2 linked regions of the Jilunia laotingensis genome follow. The protein of the gene in region 1 interacts with the protein of each later gene in a pairwise test. Links are inferred from orthologs where the notes say so. Each region holds a gene or a part of one and is shown on either strand. Other genes may lie near its edges.

Evidence for each region.
Region 2: the proteins of H8744_RS08570 (region 1) and H8744_RS15315 interact in binary tests that used the Escherichia coli proteins (3 or more experiments, as listed by UniProt). The link is inferred for Jilunia laotingensis from one-to-one orthologs.

What each region holds. Positions count from the first base shown.
Region 1 is NZ_JACRTF010000001.1:2,269,915-2,273,640, reverse strand. The notes cover bases 408-3,355. They hold H8744_RS08570 (peptidoglycan D,D-transpeptidase FtsI family protein), read right to left. Parts: upstream 2,836-3,355; coding sequence 979-2,835; downstream 408-978. Other genes in these bases: mreC (rod shape-determining protein MreC), read right to left, coding at 3,335-3,355; mreD (rod shape-determining protein MreD), read right to left, coding at 2,838-3,335; rodA (rod shape-determining protein RodA), read right to left, coding at 408-998. In the rest of the region: more of rodA, read right to left, coding at 1-407; more of mreC, read right to left, coding at 3,356-3,726. UniProt on the Escherichia coli protein: Catalyzes cross-linking of the peptidoglycan cell wall. Responsible for the determination of the rod shape of the cell. Is probably required for lateral peptidoglycan synthesis and maintenance of the correct diameter during lateral and centripetal growth.
Region 2 is NZ_JACRTF010000001.1:3,912,400-3,916,152, forward strand. The notes cover bases 245-3,219. They hold H8744_RS15315 (transglycosylase domain-containing protein), read right to left. Parts: upstream 2,913-3,219; coding sequence 576-2,912; downstream 245-575. Other genes in these bases: H8744_RS15310 (2-amino-4-hydroxy-6-hydroxymethyldihydropteridine diphosphokinase), read right to left, coding at 245-540; pyrB (aspartate carbamoyltransferase), read left to right, coding at 3,199-3,219. Also shown: kdsB (3-deoxy-manno-octulosonate cytidylyltransferase), read right to left, coding at 1-153; more of H8744_RS15310, read right to left, coding at 160-244; more of pyrB, read left to right, coding at 3,220-3,753. UniProt on the Escherichia coli protein: Cell wall formation. Synthesis of cross-linked peptidoglycan from the lipid intermediates.

The sequences.
Region 1 (3,726 bases):
AGTACCACCTTGATACGAATCTGCTGATGCGGTTCCAGTATATTATCGAACACGTAGTCACTGGAATAAAGGAAGCAGACAGACCCAACCGCAAAAAGACTAATAAGTAAATATGCCTTCTGCCTTTCCCGTAATGACAGAAACAGCAAGTAACCGACAGCCACTACACAAAGTAACCACTGCACCCACACCAGATTGAAAGGCGCAATATATTCCGAGATACAATAGGCAAGCAACATGACAATCAGACTCCCCCCAATAATGTTTCTTACCGGTTCCCACTTCTTCTTATATACCCATACCATGGCTCCAGCAAATAGCAGAACCATAGAAAGAACGGCAAACTCTCCGATCGGTGTCGGTGTGTCGGCAATATATACCTGATCAAAACGTATACCAACGACAAAATAAACGACAGCACACACTCCCGAAAAAAGTACTACACCCGGCATACCCTCCCGGTAGAGTACCAGAAAGAAAGCCAGATAAACCAATGCAGAACCTGTTTCTTTCTGCAACACGATCAGCACCATGGGAAGCATGATAAAAGCCAGGAGCAACAGAAAGCACTTTGTTTTTTTTATATTAAAAGAGTAAGAATTTATATACTTGGCAAGCACAAGAGCAGTAGCAAACTTGGCAAACTCCGCAGGCTGAAGGCTGACAGGCCCCAACTGCAACCAGGACCGTGACCCTTTGACATCGGGAGCGATAAAAATGGTAACGATAAGAAGTAATATCATTCCTACATAAATGATGTAAGCAAACATGTCATACATCCGGTCCTCCAGCATTAATAACACAAAGCCCAAACCAAACGAACAAATGATCCACATGAACTGCTTACCCGCACGAGTAGAAAAATCAAGGAAGTCACGATCTCCATAATCATAACTGGCTCCACAAACGCTAAACCATCCGGCAATGATAAGGAGAAGGTAAAGCAGTATTGTCACCCAATCCAATGTCTTCCATAAATTATCGCTCCTCGTCACCATAATATATAATTCTGTTACTAAAATCTTCCGCAAGCTTCTCGTTTTCGGGAGATAGCTTACCATGCAAATACTGATCCATCATTAAAGCACCGATAGGAACTCCATAAGTCGCTCCAAAACCACCATTCTCCACATATACCGCAATCGCAATCTTCGGATTATTCATCGGTGCGAAACCCATAAAAGCAGAATGGTCTTTCCCACGGTTCTGTGCCGTACCCGTCTTTCCACAAACTTCCACACCCGGTAGGATGGAGCCCGCTATACGACAAGTCCCACCCGTCACTGCCGCCCTCATGCCTTTCACGATCTCTTCATAATATTGACGCTCTATGGTAGGAACCCTCGGCGTACGATAAATGCTATCAAGTTCTCCATCCTGAATCTCCTTCACAATATGGGGAGGTGTAAAATGCCCTCGATTAGCAATGGTTGCGCCAAGATTTGCTATCTGCAAAGGAGTAGCAAGAATCTCACCCTGCCCAATGGAAATACTGATAATAGTCAATCCGTTCCAACGACCGCGATAAGCCTTATCATAAACTCCCGCATTAGGTATGAATCCACGACCCTCACCTGGTAAATCCACATCCAAGCGATACCCAAATCCCTGGGAAACCATATGGTCTTTCCATACAGTCAAAGCATTTTGAGGAGAACCATACTTACGGTCACCTAACATACGGAAAAGCCCCCAACAAAAATAAGAGTTACAAGAAGTTGCAATAGCAGGAATTAAGGGCAAAGGAGAAGCATGCCCGTGACATCCCACATGCAGGCTTCCATAATTGAATCCATGGGAACAGGGAAAAACAGGAGTGTTTTCCTGAATAATCCCTTCTTGCAAAAAGACAAGTCCCTGTGCCGTTTTAAAGGTTGACCCCGGAGGGTAAGCTCCCATCAAAGCTCGGTTCAAGAGAGGTTTGCGCTTGTCACGCTGCAGCATAAGATGATTATTACCACGTTGGCGGCCAATCATCAAATGAGGATCGAAATTGGGAGAAGAAACCAGACAGAGTATCTCTCCTGTCTCCGGTTCAATGGCAACAATACTACCGATTTTGTTTTGCATCAACCTTTCGCCCAACATTTGCAGGTCAATATCGATACCTAATGTCAGATTTTTCCCCGGAATGGAAGGACGGTCGAACTTTCCATCCATATAATGGCCTTGTATGCGCCCATGCGCATCGCGCAGCAATATCTCGACACCTTTCTCCCCACGAAGATATTTCTCATATGATTTTTCCACTCCCTGTTTCCCGATGAAATCTCCGCGTATGTAGTAATCATCATTTTCTATATCACGCATGGACACTTCACCGATATCTCCCAAAGCATGGGCGGCAGAGTTATAAGTATATTGACGGATAGTACGGCGCTGGATATAAAACCCGGGAAATTTGAATAGCTTCTCCTGAAACACCCCACATTCTTCGGCAGACAGCTGGGACATGAATAACTGGTTAGTATATCTCGAATAACCGGGATTTCTACGGCGATCCCGCATATCACTCATGATCTTCAGAAACTGCGCATGGGTTATGTTCAACGTACGACAAAGATCCAGAGTATCCAGATTCTCAATCTCCTTAGGGACAATCGTTATGTCATAAGCCGGCTGATTAAAAACAAGCAGTTTACCGTTACGATCGTAAACAGCTCCACGAGAGGGATACTGTATTTTATTCAAGAAGGCGTTACTATCCGCATTTTTCTTATAGTCATCCGTAGAAATCTGTAATACAAACAGGCGTATCAAATAAATAAGGACGATACAAATAGCAACTCCTCCAATAACAAATTTTCGTTTTTCTAATACATAATCCTTTGCCATGACTATCTCCTTATACCTTCAACAGCCATAATACATGTAACAGTCAATAATGTACACGCAACTACGCGTAACAGCAGCAGAGGGATACTGGAAAAAGAAAAGAATTCTAGACTCAACAATACCAGATTATGAATAAAGACACATGTCACTGCGTACTTTAGAAAAGAAGAGATTCCCAAAGTCCGAATAGACGGGATAATGCTATCCAGCGTATCACGTGGAGTGAACAAACGTAAGAAGGTAGGACGCACAAAAGCCAGTAAAACCGTAGCTGCAGCATTCATTCCGGGTGTATTAGAAAATATATCGATCATTAATCCCAAAAAGAAAGCCCACAACATCAATTCATTCCTTGAGGTGCCGGAAGGAAATTTGAGGATGAAATAGACATATAGAAAAGGCGTAGCATACCCCCCGATATGAACATTGTTCAGTATCAGCACTTGAAGAAGCACCAAACCGACCAACCATCCTATCCTATGTATATAATTTATAATCATTAGTTCGCAACCGATTTTTCAAGCTCTTTCTGCTCTTCCCGACCGCTCCGGGCGATTACTCTCACATCACTCAATTTGCCAAAATCAGTCGCCAGCTTAATCTTCAACAGATAAGAAAGACCGTCATTAGAATCGGACATATCATCAACCGTACCTACCATCACTCCTTCCGGAAAAACAGTCGAATAACCGCTTGTCACCACTGTATCTCCCAAATTGAATTCTGCGTGACGAGGCAGATCCCTCAGATAAGCATAACGTGAATCACCATGCTCCCACTTCAAGTAACCAAAATACTCGCTTCCTACGATCTTGCAACTGATACTTGACTTGCTATTCAGCACCGATATGACAAGTGAATAGTCCGGAGATGTTTTATAAACAATCCCTA
Region 2 (3,753 bases), 1.6 Mb from region 1 along the record:
TTCATCATCTGTTGCTACGTATGCGTCATCAAGCACACCAACCACTTGTTCATATACACGCTGAATAACAGTTTTACCTCCCAATATCGCTAACGGTTTTGCAGGAAAACGCGTTGAAGCATAACGTGCTGGGATTATTCCTAAAAATTTCATCTTATTTCAATCTAAATAATACTCTAATTCCTCTATTCCTTTTTGGATATATTCCCGTTTTAAATCATCGGGCTTTAATATCTTACCGTCATATATTAATAAGTCGATATCCAAACAGACCTTCTCTTCTAACTTATCTTCAGGATGCCGTCCCGCCTCATGTTCAATATCTTTCAGCTTTGCTTTCACTTGCCATTCCTCATCTATAGTACTAAAAACAGCTACCTGGTCTGTGAATAAAGCCTGATTCCTGAACCATAAAGGCTTTGTCACCTCTTCCTTAGCAAAACGAATGTCAGGGAATAAAGCATGCAACTTTTGATGAGCCAAAAGAAAATTTTTCTTTTGATTATAATTACTACCGATACATATAAGACAAATGTTGATCAAAGTTTGAATAATTAATAGTAATTCTTCAATTCTTAATTAAATAAATCATCTAATCCCGGTTCATTGGAATCTTCTAGACCTACATCTGAATCAGCGCATGGATCATAACCTTCCGGCAACTGAAAACGTTCAGTCTGATCATATCCAAGATTTTTATCAGCAAATACTTTGTTCATATATTTCGCCCAAATTGGCAATGCCATAGATGCTCCCTGCCCATAAGTCATCGTATCGAAATGGATATCACGATCATCGCCACCTACCCAACAACCAGATACGAGGGAAGGAGTAAACCCCATAAACCAACCGTCTGAATTATCATTTGTCGTACCAGTCTTACCACCCATATCGGCAGTAATCCCATAGCGTCCTCGAACGCGCCCACCAGTTCCTTCATTAATAACCGCACGAAGCATAACCAGCATTTTATATGCACTCGAATTGCTGATTACTTCATTCATTTGCGGTGTGAAAGTAGCTAAAACATTACCTTCATTATCTTCGATACGAGTCACAAACAGTGGTGCTACACGGATTCCTCGGTTTGCAAAAGCAGTATAAGCACTTACCATTTCTCCTACTGAAATTTCACAAGAACCAAGACTTAATGACAATGCCGGTACGATGTCTTTATTACGTACACCAAAATTATGTATCAATCGCACAAACTCATAAGGATTAAGTTTACCAATTAAATAAGCTGATACCCAATTACTGGAATTAGCCAATCCCCATTTCAATGTTACCATCTCACCATAACGTTTATTACTTGTATTACGAGGTGTCCAAGGTTCACCCGTCTCAGTGATTAATGTCTGTTCTACATGTCGCATTTCATCACAAGGAGAAAAGCCGTTTTCCATTGCTAAGGAATATAAATAAGGCTTGATGGTGGATCCCACCTGTCGGCGCCCACCTGTCGCCATATCATATTGAAAATAGGTATAATTCGGTCCTCCTACATAGGCTTTTACATGTCCGTTCATCGGATCCATAGACATGAACCCTGCACGAAGAAAATGTTTATAATATCGGATAGAATCCATAGGTGTCAGAACTGTATCTTTTTCTCCCGACCAAGTGAATACCGACATCTCTTCGGGTGTATTAAAGGCTTTTTTTATTTCAGTTTCAGACGCTCCAGATTGTTTCATTAATCGATAACGATCGGTTTGCTTCATCGCCCTATTTAGTAATTCATCGATAAGCTCCTGCTTTGTTTTATTACTATATGGTGCTTTTGTACGACCCTTTTTCTCTTTGAAAAACTGTATCTGAAGATCCTTCAAATGTTCTTCGACTGCCTCTTCTGCGTATTTTTGCATACGGGAATCAATAGTAGTATAAATTTTCAATCCATCGGTGTAAATATTATAACTAGAGCCATCTTTTTTCTTATTCTTTTCACACCAGCCATAAAGGGGATTTGTAGCCCAATCCAAGGAATCTTCATAATATTTTTGTTTCTGCCATCCTCGGTAATCACTTTCCTTAGGTTCCTTAGCTGTCATCACACCACGAAGATATTCACGGAAATAAGTAGCTAATCCTTCCTTATGGTCTACTCGGTGATATTTCAATTCCATGGGAAGAGCTTGTAATGAATCACATTCCTCCGGCGTAATGTATCCGGCTTTTTCCATTTGTCCCAAAACAACGTTACGCCGTCCTAAAGAATTTTTACGTATTTTTGAATTACGTGATACGGGATTATAAAGTGAAGGATTTTGGCACATGCCTATAAGAGTAGCTGCCTGTTCAGGTTTAAGATCTTTCGGCTCACAACCAAAATAAGTATAGGAAGCAGTCTTAATACCTACAGCATTGTTTAGGAAATCGAACTTATTGAGGTACATTGTCAATATCTCCTCTTTTGTATAATATCGTTCCAGCTTTACTGCGATCACCCATTCGATAGGCTTTTGAAAAAGACGTTGCATTGTATTACTTGCTACATTCTCAGTGAACAGCTGCTTAGCAAGTTGTTGAGAAAGCGTACTACCGCCACCAGCACTTTTTTGTAAAAGTATACCGCGCTTTACAATAGCACGGAAAAGAGCCTTCGCATCAATCCCAGAATGTTCGGTAAAGCGCACATCCTCAGTAGCAATTAATGCATTAATCACATTGGACGACAAATCAGCATAACTACTATATACACGATTATTCTTTTCGATGGAGAAAGTACCTAAAACTTTACCATCTTCAGAAAAAATCTCCGTGGCAAATTTGTAATTAGGATTTTCTAGTTCTTCTACAGGAGGCATATAGCCAATCCATCCATATGAAATAGATACAAAGATAATCACACATAATAGAACGATTGCTGCAAGAAATATCCAAAGGGACTTAACTATCTTTTTTATCATTATTATCCAAACTTCGATTTATCAAACATTTAAATTAAATGCAAAGGTAGATATATTTCGGAATATATCTACAGCAACAAAAGGCTTTTTAACTCTGTCATCTCATTCTTTTTTAATATATTCTGTTCCATTAACTTGTAAATCACCCTTAATAGATAATCCATAAACCCATATTAATGATAAAAACAAGCTATAATTTTACTTTTCAATTTAGTTGCGTATAACGCATTTTGTCTCTATCTTTACAGTCTGAAAACAAGTTCTATCAATCAATAAAGATAACAGAATGGAAAACAGAAGTTTAGTAACCATCGCCGAACATTCCAAAGAAAAGATTCTCTACATGCTTGAAATGGCGAAGCTATTTGAAAAAAATCCTAATCGCAGGTTACTCGAAGGAAAAGTAGTAGCCACCTTGTTCTTTGAACCCTCTACTCGTACCCGTTTGAGTTTTGAAACTGCAGCCAATCGCCTTGGCGCACGTGTCATTGGCTTTAGCGACCCAAAAGCCACCAGTTCTTCCAAAGGAGAAACACTTAAAGACACCATAAAAATGGTAAGTAATTACGCGGACATAATTGTAATGCGTCATTTTTTGGAAGGAGCAGCACGCTATGCAAGCGAAGTAACAGATATTCCCATTGTTAATGCAGGAGATGGTGCTAATCAGCACCCTTCACAAACAATGCTAGACCTTTACTCCATCTATAAGACACAAGGTACACTTGAAAATCTGAATATTTATATGGTAGGCGATCTTAAATACGGTCGAACGGTTCATTCACTTCTTATGGCCATGCGCCATTTTAATCCAACTTTCCATTTTATTGCACCTGATGAA